Regions from separate parts of the Caballeronia sp. ATUFL_F1_KS4A genome, predicted to be linked through region 2. Evidence: riboswitches for the same ligand, from Rfam matches in the RefSeq annotation. Region 2 holds a riboswitch; the other holds the start of a gene.
The links. A riboswitch is a leader RNA that binds a small molecule or an ion and turns the genes downstream of it on or off. The one in region 2 is predicted to bind thiamine pyrophosphate.
Positions count from the first base shown of each region.

Region 1: linked by a shared signal. The riboswitch ahead of thiC (phosphomethylpyrimidine synthase ThiC) and the one ahead of NCS03_RS12635 (FAD-dependent oxidoreductase) in region 2 are both predicted to bind thiamine pyrophosphate.

Region 1 covers NZ_JALQEB010000002.1:467,367-474,679, reverse strand. The annotation lists gene NCS03_RS05310 (sensor histidine kinase) at 1-302, shown strand, start outside; gene NCS03_RS05305 (entericidin A/B family lipoprotein) at 491-625, shown strand; gene NCS03_RS05300 (dihydrofolate reductase family protein) at 919-1,560, shown strand; gene NCS03_RS05295 (DUF4397 domain-containing protein) at 1,620-2,402, opposite strand; gene NCS03_RS05290 (EamA family transporter) at 2,753-3,694, opposite strand; TPP riboswitch at 3,915-4,055, shown strand; gene thiC (phosphomethylpyrimidine synthase ThiC) at 4,185-6,116, shown strand; gene NCS03_RS05280 (YMGG-like glycine zipper-containing protein) at 6,357-6,536, shown strand; gene NCS03_RS05275 (hypothetical protein) at 6,742-7,266, shown strand.
Region 2 covers NZ_JALQEB010000015.1:26,413-33,725, forward strand. The annotation lists gene NCS03_RS12625 (thiazole synthase) at 1-279, opposite strand, end outside; gene thiS (sulfur carrier protein ThiS) at 303-500, opposite strand; gene NCS03_RS12635 (FAD-dependent oxidoreductase) at 517-1,659, opposite strand; TPP riboswitch at 1,847-1,971, opposite strand; gene NCS03_RS12640 (ABC transporter ATP-binding protein/permease) at 2,203-3,945, shown strand; gene NCS03_RS12645 (glutamate synthase subunit beta) at 4,015-5,481, opposite strand; gene NCS03_RS12650 (glutamate synthase-related protein) at 5,550-7,313, opposite strand, start outside.

The sequences.
Region 1 (7,313 bases), on a different contig from region 2:
TCCGCGTCGCGCAGGAGACGCTCACGAACGCGGCGAAGTACGCGCACGCGAGCCGTATCCGCGTGGCGCTGACGGTCGATGAAGCGAACGTGTCGCTCTCGATCACCGACGACGGCATCGGCATTCGGCCGCAGGATTTGAAGCGCACGCAGACGCATGGGCTCGTCGGCATGCGGCAGCGCGTGTCGGCGCGCGGCGGACGCTTCGAGATCGAGCGCGCGACGCCGCGCGGCACGGCGATCAGCGTGTCGATGCCCCGCGAGCGCAGCGCCGATGCGCCGGTCGTCGCGGCATCCACGTAGGACGGCGCCGACACGAAATGCGGACGACGCCGACACCAGAATCGCATGCGTGCCTACATCCGCGAACGATGCGCTTTTTTATGATTGATCACACCGGTAAGACAGGACGTCAGCCAGGCGCCCGTCGACCACACACGATGCGCGAACCGTTTTTCCTGTCACGCATTTCAACTCCAAGGGGAATACACATGACTCGACTCATCGCTCTACTCCTCATCGCCGGCAGCGCGGCTCTCGCAGGCTGCAACACCGTTTCGGGAGCCGGTCAGGACATCTCGAAGGGCGGCCAGGCCATCTCGAACTCCGCGGAGCAGCACAAGTAATTCACGAGGCGCGCCGCTTCGCTGCGGCGTTCCCGCTCAGGCGTTCCATAGCGTTGACGTAGTTCTCTCTCTTCCCGCCACCTTCGCGTGGCGGGATTTTTTTTGTCTTTGGAGCCGTTCGTGTGTCGTCCAGGCCGCTCGCGGCGTCCCACGGGTCACGCGTCATTCTCTGCACAATGACGCCGATGACCCAGATCCCCTTCGCTGCGATAGAGTTCGCTCATCTCGATGCCTTCCTGAGCGATGATGCCTGGCTTCAGACATCGGGATTCACAGCGCAAAGGGAGACACGAATGGCCAAAGTAAAAGTAGCCGGGTTCGGCGTTTCGCTCGATGGCTTCGCCGCGGGAACCGGTCAGAGTCTGGAACATCCGCTCGGGGTGCGGGGCCCGGAGCTCTTTCAGTGGTTTTTCCCGACGCAGACGTTTCGGCGGATGCAGGGAAAAGACGACGGCGAAACCGGTGTCGATGACGACTTCGCCCGGCGCGCGATGGACGGATTCGGCGCGTTCATCGTCGGGCGCAACATGTTCGGGCCGATTCGCGGCGAATGGCCGGATGAACAATGGAAAGGATGGTGGGGTGAGGATCCGCCCTATCATGCGCCGACTTTCGTGCTGACCCATTACCCGCGTCCGCCGATTCGGATGCAAGGCGGGACGACGTTTCACTTCGTCTCGGACGGCATCGAGGTCGCGCTGCAAAAGGCACGCGAAGCGGCGGGCGCGAAGGACATCAAGATCAGCGGCGGAGCGGCCACGGTCAAGCAATACATTCAGGCCGGCCATGTGGATGAAATCCACCTCGCTTTCGCGCCGGTGGCGCTCGGGCAAGGGGAATCGCTCTTCGACGGTCTGGATTTGCGCGCTTTGGGATATCGGACGGTCGAGCACGTTCCGACGGAGCGGGCCACGCACATCGTCCTTGCGAAGTAGCTGCGCGCGATACGAAAAAGCCCGGCCGATTCTTCCGGCCGGGCTGTGCGGTTCATGCCTTATTGCGTGTCGGGCAATTCGAGCGCCGGCTGCTGCGTGTTTCCGCCCTGCGCGACGAGCACGCGAATCTTCTCGGGCACGAGTTGCGTGGCTGCATTTCCCGAAGGCAGCGTCGTCACGAGCCAGTCCGCGTTGTTGACGAGATCGAACGACGCCGATTTATAGACCGGCGTCTTCGAGCCCGGCAGCGTCGCGATCAGTTGATACGTGCCGCCGGAGACGTAGATCGAGTCTTGCGTCGTCGCCGGTACGGCGTTCTTGTAGGCGACGCCCGCCATCGTCGGGCTGACGGTCGAGATGTTCGTGCCCGGCGCGACGAGATAGATGTCGAGGTTCGGCGCGTTCGTCGATGCGTTGAACGCGCGCACGCGTGCGCTGCTCGATAGCAGGCCCTTGTCGAACGGATCGTCGATCACCGCGATCGACGGCACGAAGCCCGCGTCCGGCAGCGCGATCACCGTGTATTCGTGCCCTTTCGCCGCGTTCGAGATGGTCGTGTCGGTCGCGAGTTGCGTCGTCGTGTTGACGGCGGCGTAGGAAAAGTTGTGCTGGCCCGTGTCGATGTTCGCGAAGTTCGTCACCGCCTTATAGGCGAGATTCGGCTGCAGGATCTTGCTGTTGTCGTAGAAGTCGACGTTCGGGCCGCTCGGGATCGCGTGGATGAAATGGACTTGCGGCTGAGTGACGCCGATTTCCTTGCCGACGTCATCGGAGCTTCCGCCGCAAGCGGAGAGCAAAGCGGCGACGGCGGCAAGCGCGGCAGCGGTGCGGATGAGCTTCATGGTTTCACCTTCCTTTGTTTTGATTTGATTTGATCGGCCACATCGTCATCCGGGTCCGGACGATTAGGCATCCGCAGGACTTTGCGCGCTCGCTCGCCGGGCCCGATTCGGGTTTCCCTCTTGCCATTTCGATCGATCAGATTTGCCGTCGAAGTGGCGCATGCGTTGAGCAATGAGCATGCCCCGAGACGGTGCGACGATGGCGTGTATCGGCCGCTGAGGCCCGTCCGGAAAGGGTTTCGGATTCGTTAGAGGAATTGCTCGGGATGCGCGAAGACCCCGCGCGGTGCTGCATCGATCAATGCAGCGTCGCCGCGTGACGAGAAGCGGTTTTTACAAGGATGGTGCGTTCAGAGAAGTCCCCGCCGCCGCTGATCAAACCCGAACGAAAGCCCAACGGAAAGCAGAATGACAACGGTCGCAATCACGGTCCATTGCGTGACGATTTCCCCGAGCAGCAGCGCGCCCAAACCAACCGCCACCACCGGATTCACATAAAGACAACTCGTCGCGACGATCGTGCTCGTATTGCGGATCAGAAAGTTATACGCGACATAAGCGGCCATCGAACCGATCACAACGAGATACAAAAACGAGAACCCCGCGCCGACGCCGACGCTCGCCAACCGCTCGCCCGATGCGAACGCGATCGCCGTCGCGATCAATCCGCCCAAACCGATCTGCAGCGCCGTCGACATCAGCAGATCGGAAGGCTGCGGCAGGCGCGTCGCCAGATGCGCGCCGCCCGCCCAGAAGATCGCGGCGCACAGAATCGCCAGCGTGCCGACCGTCGAACTCGGCGAGGGATCGCCGTGATTCAGCAGCACGATCCCGAGCAGACCCAGCGCCACCGCGAACCACTCGCCTTTCGCGACGCCGCGTCCGCTGAGCGCGGTGAAGATCGTCGCGAAAAGCGGCACCGTCGCGACCATCACGGCGGCCGTGCCGGTCCCCACGGTCCGCATGCCGTAAGCCATCATCCCGCTCGACAGACCTTCCAGCAACGTGCCGACGATCGCCGCGTTGCGCACTTCCCGCGCGCTGGGCCACACCGACTTGCGATGCACCGCGATCAAGAATAGCCCGATGCCCGCGAACAGATTGCGCAGCCCGCCGAGCATCAACGGCGGAAAAGATTCGAGCGCGAGATGGATGCCGAGATACGTCGATCCCCAAACGAGATAGACGACCGTCAGTGCAAGCGCGACCTGCCCCTTGAAAGAGCGCGGCGCGCGAAACGGAAAACGGTCAGGGAAGCTGAACGGCAGGCGCGGCGGAGGCAGTGCGGACATGCATCACTCCGCGGCGACGGCTGCGCGCCGGAGAAAAACGGGCAAAACCAGACAGAACGACATGGCGTAAAGCAAAGGGGAATGGCGCGAGGAAGGACCGCGCGACCTTCGGGAAAACCCGGAAATCCGCGGCGCCCGACATTATGCAGTAAGCGCTCGCATCCATCGGCTCATTTTCGGGATGGTTGCCAAGACGCCACGCCGCGGTGTAACGTGTCGGCTGCTAACGCGGGGGTCCTGCGTTGCACATCGCGGTTTCGTGCGGTTTCATCGACGAAGCGCTTCGTGTGGCGTGGGTGAGAAATACCCTTTGAACCTGATCTGGATAATGCCAGCGCAGGGAAGCGTTCGGGTTCCATAGGCCGCAGTCCACGCCACTTCAACCGAACCCGTACCTTTCCATCTCGTTCCTCCCTGTTTAGCTCCTGAGTCACCACGAGCTACGACATCGCTCGTGCTGAAAAAAAACGTCCCTTAGGAGATCAAGCACATGAATGCCAACCCGAAGTTCCTCTCGGAAAACGCCGTCGTCGATGCCGCCGCCATCGCGCCGCTGCCGAACTCGCGCAAGGTCTATGTCGAAGGTTCGACGCCCGACATCCGCGTGCCGATGCGCGAGATCACGCAATCCGACACGCCCGACGGCTTCGGCGGCGAGAAGAATCCGCCCGTCTACGTGTACGACACGTCGGGCCCGTATACCGATCCCGACGCGCAGATCGACATTCGCAGCGGTCTGCCCGCGCTGCGCGGCGCGTGGATCGAAAAGCGCGGCGACACCGAGGAACTGAGCGGCCTGTCGAGCGAGTTCGGCCGCGAGCGCGCCGCCGATCCGAAAACGGCCGAACTGCGCTTTCCGGGTTTGCACCGTCATCCGCGCCGCGCGCTCGCCGGCAAGAACGTCTCGCAGATGCACTACGCGCGGCAAGGCATCATCACGCCGGAGATGGAGTACATCGCGATTCGCGAGAACCAGCGTCGCGCGGAGTATCTCGAAAGCCTGCGCACGAGCGGCCCCAACGGCGAAAAGCTCGCGAAGATGATGGGCCGCCAGCACGCCGGACAAGCCTTCGGCGCGGCGGCGTTCGGCAAGGACGCGGCGAAGGAAATCACGCCTGAATTCGTGCGCGAGGAAGTGGCGCGCGGCCGCGCGATCATCCCCGCGAACATCAATCACCCGGAAAGCGAGCCGATGATCATCGGCCGCAACTTCCTCGTGAAGATCAACGCGAACATCGGCAATTCGGCGGTCACGTCGTCGATCGGCGAGGAAGTCGACAAGATGACGTGGGCGATTCGCTGGGGCGGCGACACGGTCATGGATCTGTCGACCGGCAAGCACATCCACGAAACGCGCGAGTGGATCATCCGCAATTCGCCGGTGCCGATCGGCACGGTGCCGATCTATCAGGCGCTCGAAAAGGTGAACGGCAAGGCCGAAGACCTGACGTGGGAAATCTTCCGCGACACGCTCATCGAGCAGGCGGAGCAAGGCGTCGATTACTTCACGATTCACGCCGGCGTGCGCCTGCAATACGTGCCGCTGACCGCGAACCGCATGACGGGCATCGTGTCGCGCGGCGGCTCGATCATGGCGAAGTGGTGCCTCGCGCATCACAAGGAAAGCTTCATTTACGAGCACTTCGAAGACATCTGCGAAATCATGAAGCAATACGATGTCTCGTTCTCCCTCGGCGACGGCCTGCGCCCCGGCTCGATCTACGACGCCAATGACGAAGCCCAGCTCGGCGAACTGAAGACGCTCGGCGAACTGACGCAGATCGCGTGGAAGCACGACGTGCAGGTGATGATCGAAGGCCCCGGCCACGTTCCGATGCAGCTCATCAAGGAAAACATGGACCTGCAACTGGAATGGTGCGACGAAGCGCCCTTCTACACGCTCGGGCCGCTGACGACCGACATCGCGCCGGGTTACGACCACATCACGTCGGGCATCGGCGCTGCGATGATCGGCTGGTTCGGCACCGCGATGCTCTGCTACGTCACGCCCAAGGAACACCTGGGGCTGCCGAACAAGGACGACGTGAAGGAAGGCATCATCACGTACAAGCTCGCGGCGCACGCGGCCGATCTCGCGAAGGGTCATCCGGGCGCGCAGGTGCGGGACAACGCGCTGTCGAAGGCACGCTTCGAATTCCGCTGGGAAGACCAGTTCAATCTCGGTCTCGATCCGGACAAGGCGCGCGAATTCCACGACGAAACGCTGCCGAAGGATTCCGCGAAGGTCGCGCATTTCTGCTCGATGTGCGGCCCGCACTTCTGCTCGATGAAGATCACGCAGGACGTGCGCGATTTCGCGGCGAAGCAAGGTGTCAGCGAAAGCGAGGCGCTCGCCAAGGGCATGGAGACGAAGGCGATCGAGTTCGTGAAAAAGGGCTCGGAAATCTATCAGCCGACCTGAAGCTTCTGACTCGCTGACAACGGCCTGTCGCACAGCGCGTGCGGCAGGCCGTTTTTTATGTGTGCGCCGGGCGCAAAGCCTTGTCGGGCCTGAATGAGCGGTTCATCCGACGATTCGGGCATCTTTTCTGCTGGTTGAGTGCGTGAACCGGCGCAAATGCGGCCGAGCCGCAGCCGATTCATCTCATCTTCGAATTGGAGAGTCGACATGAAAATCATCAAACAGATCGGCGCCGCTGCAATGATCGTTGGGTTTCTGGGAGGACTGACCGCTTGCGGCGACATGACCACGCGTCAACGGGATACGGCTATCGGCGCCGGCGTCGGTGCGGCGGGCGGCGCGGTGATCGGCGGCAGCGCGCTTTCGACGCTCGGCGGCGCGGCGGTCGGCGGGATTATCGGCAATCAGGTCGGGAAGTAGCGCGAACATCGTCTGAACGACGCAACGGACGCGTTTCGCCGCCATCAACGACCCGCTGTTTCATTTCTGTTACATAAACGCGCGCCGCAATGCTTTTTCACATCACGCGGCGCGCCTCCCGGTTGTCGTTCGACTAAGCTGCTTCTTAAGGGGCCAATTTCATTCGATCCCACGTCCCGCAAGCCGTAACGCAAGGAGCAGTGCCATGATTTCCGCCCGCAGCATGTCCGGACCCGGGACGGCCGCCGCAGCGCTCGCCGCCGGGCTTCTTCTCGGCGGATGTTATTACCCTTACGGTTATCCGGCTTATCCAGCTTATCCGCCCGCGCCTGTCGTCGGCGCGACCTACACGCAGCGGGAATTCGCGTTGCCCGCGTCCGGCACGGCGGCCACGCCGACGTCATCCGCGACCTTGCCGCCACAGTACGAATACGCCGTCGGCTCGTCGTACTCCGACTACTACCGGACGTATCCCTATCCGTATTACCCGCCGTATGCGGCTTACCCGTACTACGGCTATCCGGCGTACTACGGCTACGGCTACGGTTATCCGGCGGTTTCGTTCAGCTTCGGCTACTGGGGCGGCAGCGGATGCTGCTGGGGACATGGCTATCGCGGCGGCTACCACGGTGGCGGATGGCACGGCGGCGGCGGGTGGCATGGGGGCGGCGGCTGGCACGGCGGCGGCGGCAGTTGGCATGGCGGCGGAGGCGGCGGCCGCGGACACTGATCGCCGCGCCGCGATACGCCAGGTGAGACAAAAAGCCGTTTGTCGCC
Region 2 (7,313 bases):
CTCGCGCGCCATGTGCGCGGTCGTGAGCACCTCGTCGACGCTCTGGCAGCCCGCCGTGTTCGGCAAAAGCGCGACGCCGTGGCGCTTGAGCACATCGAAGAAGCCGGCTTCCCCGGTCTCCGACTGACGGCGCAGCGCGACCGTGACCATGCCCGGCCGAGCGGCGTCGATGGAGTCGGAAAGCGATTGCAGCGACGGATAACGCGACGTGCCGAGCAGCACGCGGCTCGGAAACGTCTCGCCGTAGAGCGTGAGGACGTCGGCGGTGGAAATGGTCATGGTTCGATCCTTCGGTTCGGAGTTCAGCCGCCCGCGACGGGCGACACGACGTCGAGCTTGTCGCCGGCGGCGAGCGTTTTCGTGGCGTGTTCGCCGCGCGCGACGAACTGGCCGTTCAGCGCGACCGCGAACGGCGGTTTCGCGCCGAACGCGGCGAGCGCGTCGGTGACGGTGGTGGCGTCGGGCAAATCGAAGACGCGCTGATTGATGTGGATGTTCATGGTTGTTTCCTGATGACTAGAGCGCTGGCGCAACCGCGAACTCGCCGTGCAGCAGTTCGGGCCAGCGCGCGGCGCTGCGGAAATCGGAGAAGGCCTCGGCATCGGCGATATCGCCGGAAGCGAGCGCGTCGGCGAGACGGCACGCGGCATCCGCGACTTCGGGCGCGATCATGAAGCCGTGCCGGTACAAGCCGTTCACGCGCAAGGTCCGCGCCCCGTCCCAGACGATCGCCGGCCGGTGATCCGGCAAGGTCGGCCGGCAATGCGAGTTCAGTTCGAGGATGCGCGCCTCGCCGAAACCCGGATGCACCGCGAACGCGGCGCTCAGCAGCTCGAGCGCCGAACGTACGCTCACGGGCGACATGTCCTCGCCCTCGACTTCCGTCGCGCCGATCACGTAGAGATCGTTCTCCTTCGGCGCGATGTAGAGCGGATAGCGCGGATGCAAGAGCCGCACCGGCCGCGTCAGCCCGATGCCCGGCGCGTGCACGCGCGCGACTTCGCCGCGAACGCCGCGCAGCGCGGGCCACGCGGGCTTGCCGCCGAGGCCGCGGCAATCGATGATCCAGCGCGCGTCGGGCATCGCATCGACGGCGGTGTTCCAGTGCGTACGCACGCCGCGCGCGGCAAGTCCGGCGGCGAGCGCGCCAAGCGCCTGACGGTTGTCGAGTTGGCCTTCGTTCGGCAGCAGCCAGCCCTGCGCGAAGCGCGTTCCGAGCGCCGGTTCGGCTTGCGCGACTTGCGCGCCCGCGAGCTTGACGAAGCCGCCGTCGAGCAGATCGGCGGGCGAATTGGCCTTGAGACGGCGTTCGAAGAGCGGCGCTTCGGCGCGATCCGCGCCGTGCCAGACGACGAGCGTGCCGTTGCGCTGAAAGAAAACCGGCTCGGGCAATTGCACGATGAGTTCAGGCCAGCGTTCGAGCGATGCCGCCCCCAGCCCGACGACGAGCGGCTCCGCGCTCGCCGCTTCCGCGAGCGGCGCGAGCATGGCGGCGGCGACCCACGCGGCCGACTGCGTGCCGGCGGCGTCGCCGCGTTCGTAAAGCGCGACGTCGTGGCCCGCGCCCGCGAGTTGCCAGGCGACGAGCCGTCCGACGAGCCCGCCGCCGACGACGGCGAAATCCGGCCGGCGCGCGGCGCCCTGATCGATTCTGTTCATCAATTCGATGTCTCCATACGCGTAACGCTGCGCTGCACGATGGAGACGAAAGACGCGATCCCGATCGTGCTGGCGCGGCGCCACATCACGAGGACGAAATCAGCGGGAGAGACCGGCTCGGCAGCGCATGAAGCGCGCCGGGCGCGAAGAAAGGACTGGAAGAGACTGGAGGAATGGCGCGAGGCTCGCGCGGTCTCCGGAAACTTCCCTCGCCGGTATTACCCGGATCGGGTGCAAAGGGTCTCTCTCAGCCTCGCCGCGCTGCCGACCGTTCCGGCCGCCGATGCACGCGAAGCACCCCTGTTTCGTCGAGGGTCATTAAAACATGAAAGGCGAAGGCGCTGCAAACCGGGATTCCCCGCCTTTTATCGTGCGCGGCGGCACTCTGGCACAATGCCGCGAACATGGTTCGCAGGACGATCGCCCGAAATTAAGTGAGCGTTAAGCGAACCCCGGAACAATCTGCGGAGCCGGAAAACGCCGCGCGCGGCCCGGCCGCGGACGTAACAATCGGGCGCCACGAGGCGCATCAGCAGGAAGCTCATGACCAACACCCATACCGAAAGCACGCAGCAGAAGGCCGACGAAGTCTCGGCGTGGAGCCTCATCAAGCCCTACTGGGTGTCGGAGGAGCGCGGCTTCGCGTGGGGCCTTCTCGTCGCGATCATCGCGATCAACATGACCGTTGTGTGGATCAACGTCCGGCTCAACAGCTGGAACGCCGACTTCTACAACGCGCTGCAGAACAAGAACGTCAAGGACTTTCCGCATCTGCTGCTGATCTTCACGGGCCTCGCGTTCGCGTACATCCTGCTCGCGGTGTACGGTCGATATCTGCGGCAGATGCTCGCGTTTCGCTGGCGTCAATGGCTCACCAACCGCTTTCTGGAACAATGGCTCGGTGACAAGGCGTTCTACCGCATCGAGCGCGACCGCCTCGCCGACAACCCCGACCAGCGTATTTCCGACGACCTGCAATCCTTCGCCACCACCACGCTTTCGCTCTCGCTCGATCTGCTTTCGACGCTCGTCACGCTCGTCACTTTCATCACGATTCTCTGGACCATCGCGGGCGCGCTGACCTTCTCGCTCGGCGGCACGCCGATCACGATTCCGGGCTACATGGTCTGGGCCGCCGCGCTCTACGCGATTCTCGGCTCGCTGATCATCCAGAAGGTCGGGCATCCGCTCGTGTCGATCAACTATCAGCAGCAGAAGGTCGAGGCCGATTTCCGTTTCGGCCTGATCCGCGTGCGCGAGAACGCCGAACAGATTGCGTTTTATGACGGCATCGCGACCGAAACGGCGAACGCAAAGACCATCTTCCAGCGCATTCGCGACAACTGGTGGATGATCATGAAGTACACGAAGCGCATGACCTTCGTGCTGTCGTTCTACGGGCAGATCGCGATCATTTTCCCGATCATGGTCGCCGCGCCGCGCTACTTCGCGGGCGCGTTTTCGTTCGGCGTGCTGATGCAGATTTCATCGGCGTTCGGCACGGTCAGCGATTCGTTTTCGTGGTTCATCAACAGTTATTCGACGTTGGTCGAATGGCGCGCGACCGTGAATCGTCTGCGCGAATTCAAGCGCGTAATGCGCTCGACGCATATCCGCGAAGAAACGTCGCCGGCGACGGAGCGCGGCGGCATCAACCTGCACTACACGAGCACGCCGTCGCTCACGACCAACGGGCTCATGCTCGCGCTGCCCAACGGCACGCCGCTTTCGCGCGTGGCGAACGTGTCGATCGAGCCGGGTTCGCGCTGGCTGGTCGTCGGTCCATCGGGCTCGGGCAAGAGCACGTTGATGCGCGCGCTCGCGGGTCTTTGGCCGTTCGGCGACGGCACGATCGACGCGCCCGTCGACGCGAAGATGATGTTCGTCCCGCAGATGAGTTATCTGCCGATCGGCACGTTGCGCGCGGCGCTTTCGTATCCGTCGGCGGGCGGAACGTTCAGTGATGAAGAGTCGCGCGACGCGCTGCGTCTGTGCAATCTCGAGGCGTATGCGGATCGGCTGGAGGAAAGCGCGCATTGGGCGCGGAGTCTGTCGCCGGGCGAGCAGCAACGGCTTGCTGCCGCGCGCGTGCTGTTGCACAAGCCGGACTTCGTGTTCCTCGACGAAGCCACGAGCGCGCTCGACGCCGAGAACGAGCTGCATATCTACAACATGCTGGTCGAGCGGCTTCCGAAGGCGGCGATTGTGAGCGTGGCGCATCGCGAGTCGGTCGCGATGTTCCATGATTACAAGATCGAGATCGAGAGGGCGATGGCGGAGGTTTGACCCGTCCGCGCTCAAAAGCAAAAGGCCACGCGATTGCGTGGCCTTTTTGCATGAAGCGTCGAGCGACGCTTACCGCGGCAACTCGCTCGATCCCATCAGATACGCATCCACCGATCGTGCGCACTGACGTCCTTCGCGAATCGCCCAGACGACCAGCGACTGCCCGCGACGCATATCGCCGGCGGTGAAGACTTTATCGACCGACGTGTAATACGCCTTGTCGCCTTCGGTCGCGGCGCGCACGTTGCCGCGCGCATCCTTCTCGACGCCGAACGCATCCAGCACCGGCGACACCGGCTGCGTGAAGCCCATCGCGAGCAGCACGAGATCGGCCTTCATCTCGAACTCGGAACCCGGCACTTCCTGCATCTTGCCGCCCTTCCACTCGACGCGCACGGCGATCAGCTTCTCGACCTTGCCGTTCTTGCCTTCGAAGCGCTTCGTCGCAACCGACCAGTCGCGCTCGCAACCTTCTTCATGCGACGACGACGTACGCAGCTTGATCGGCCAGTACGGCCACACGAGCGGCTTGTTCTCTTCCTCGGGCGGTTGGGCGAGCAGTTCGAACTGCGTCACGCTCTTCGCGCCATGACGATTCGACGTGCCCACGCAATCCGAACCCGTATCGCCGCCGCCGATCACGACGACATGCTTGCCCTTCGCGAGCAGTTGATCCGGCAGCTTGTCGCCCGCGTTGACCTTGTTCTGCTGCGGCAGGAATTCCATCGCGTAGTAGATGCCTTCGAGCTCGCGCCCCGGCACCGGCAGATCGCGCGGCGTTTCCGAGCCGCCCGCGATCACGACCGCGTCGAACTGTTCCTTCAGCTCGTCGGGCGTGATGGTTTCCTTCGCCGTATTCGCGATGTATTCCGGCAGCGCATCCTTGCCGATGAACACGTTCGTGCGGAACGACACGCCTTCCGCCTCCATCTGACGCATGCGGCGATCGATCAGCCACTTCTCCAGCTTGAAATCGGGGATGCCGTAACGCAGCAGACCGCCGATGCGATCGTTCTTCTCGAACACGACGACTTCATGGCCCGCGCGTCCGAGTTGCTGCGCGGCCGCGAGACCCGCGGGCCCCGAACCGACGACGGCGACCTTCTTGCCCGTCTTGTGCTTCGGCGGTTGCGGCACGACCCAGCCTTCGGCGAAAGCCTTGTCGATGATCGCGTGCTCGATCGACTTGATGCCGACCGGATCGTCGTTGATGCCCAATGTGCACGCCGCTTCGCACGGCGCCGGGCAGATGCGGCCCGTGAATTCCGGGAAGTTGTTGGTCGAATGCAGCACGTTGATCGCGCTCTTCCAGTCCTGCTGGAACACGAGATCGTTGAAGTCCGGAATGATGTTGTTGACCGGGCAGCCGTTGTTGCAGAACGGAATGCCGCAGTCCATGCAGCGCGCGCCTTGAACCTTCGCGTCTTCATCGGTCAGCGCGGCGACGAATTCCTTGTAATGCTTGACGCGGGTAAGCGGAGCTTCGTACGCCTCGTGGCGGCGTTCGAACTCGAGAAAACCGGTTGCCTTGCCCATTTCTTTCTCTGTATTTGGTGAGGATCGCGCGCGCTCCCGGAGCGCGCGTCTGTCTGATTGAACGAGGCTTAAGCCGCGACCGCTTCCTTGCCCTTCTTCGCGCCCATTTCGGTGAGCGCGCGACGGTACTCGGTCGGGAACACCTTGACGAACTGACGGCGAGCCGAATCCCAGTTTTCCAGCAGCGACTTCGCGCGCGGCGAGCCGGTGAACTGGAAGTGACGCTCGATCAGCCCCTTGAGCAGCGCTTCGTCGGTCTTGCCGGCGTGCCACAGCGTGCGATCCACCGTGCGCTCCTGTTCGGCCTGCTGCAGCACCGGATCGAGCGCGACCATCGACTTGTTGCACTTGCCAGCGAACGCGCCTTCCGGGTCGTACACGAACGCGATGCCGCCCGACATGCCCGCCGCGAAGTTGCGGCCCGTCTCGCCGAGCACGACCACCGTGCCGCCCGTCATGTATTCGCAGCCGTGATCGCCCGTGCCTTCGACGACCGCCGTCGCACCCGAGTTGCGCACGCAGAAGCGCTCGCCCGCGACGCCGCGGAAATACGATTCGCCTTCGATCGCGCCGTACATCACCGTGTTGCCGCAGATGATGTTTTCCTCGGACTTGCCGCGGAAGTCGTTGGTCGGGCGAATGATGATGCGCCCGCCCGACAGGCCCTTGCCGACGTAGTCGTTGCCGTCGCCGACGAGATCCAGCGTCACGCCCTTCGCGAGGAACGCGCCAAAGCTCTGGCCCGCCGTGCCCTTCAACTGGATGTGAATCGAGTCGTCGGGCAGGCCGTCGTGACCGTGCGTCTTCGCGATGAGGCCGGACAGCATCGCGCCGACCGTGCGATTCACGTTGCGCACCGGCTGGATGAACGACACATGCTCGCCCTTCTCGATCGCCGCCTTCGACTTCTCGATCAGCACGTGATCGAGCGCCTTGTCGAGACCGTGATCCTGCACGTCGACGTGCTTGCGCGCGACGTCTTCGCCCACCGGCACCTGATAGAAGATGCGCGAGAAGTCGAGGCCCTTAGCCTTCCAGTGCTCGATGCCCTTCTTCATGTCGAGCAGATCGACGCGGCCGATCAGGTCGTCGAACTTGCGGATACCGAACTGCGCCATGATTTCGCGCACTTCTTCCGCAACGAAGAAGAAGAAGTTGACGACGTGTTCCGGCTGGCCCGAGAACTTCGCGCGCAGCACCGGGTCCTGCGTCGCGACGCCGACCGGGCACGTGTTCAGATGGCACTTGCGCATCATGATGCAGCCTTCGACGACGAGCGGCGCCGTCGCGAAGCCGAATTCGTCCGCGCCGAGCAGCGCGCCGATCACGACGTCGCGGCCGGTTTTCATCTGACCGTCGGCCTGCACGCGAATGCGCCCGCGCAGACGGTTCAGCACCAGCGTCTGCTGCGTTTCGGCGAGGCCGAGTTCCCACGGCGTGCCAGCGTGCTTGAGCGACGACAGCGGCGATGCGCCCGTGCCACCGTCATGGCCCGCGATCACAACGTGATCCGCCTTCGCCTTCGCAACGCCCGCGGCCACCGTGCCGACACCGACTTCCGACACCAGCTTCACCGAAATGCTCGACGACGAATTCACGTTCTTCAAATCGTGAATGAGTTGCGCGAGGTCTTCGATCGAATAGATGTCGTGGTGCGGCGGCGGCGAAATGAGGCCGACGCCCGGCACCGAATAACGCAGCTTGCCGATGTATTCGGACACCTTGTGGCCCGGCAGCTGACCGCCTTCGCCCGGCTTCGCGCCCTGCGCCATCTTGATCTGGATCTGGTCCGCCGACGACAGATACTCCGCCGTCACGCCGAAACGTCCCGA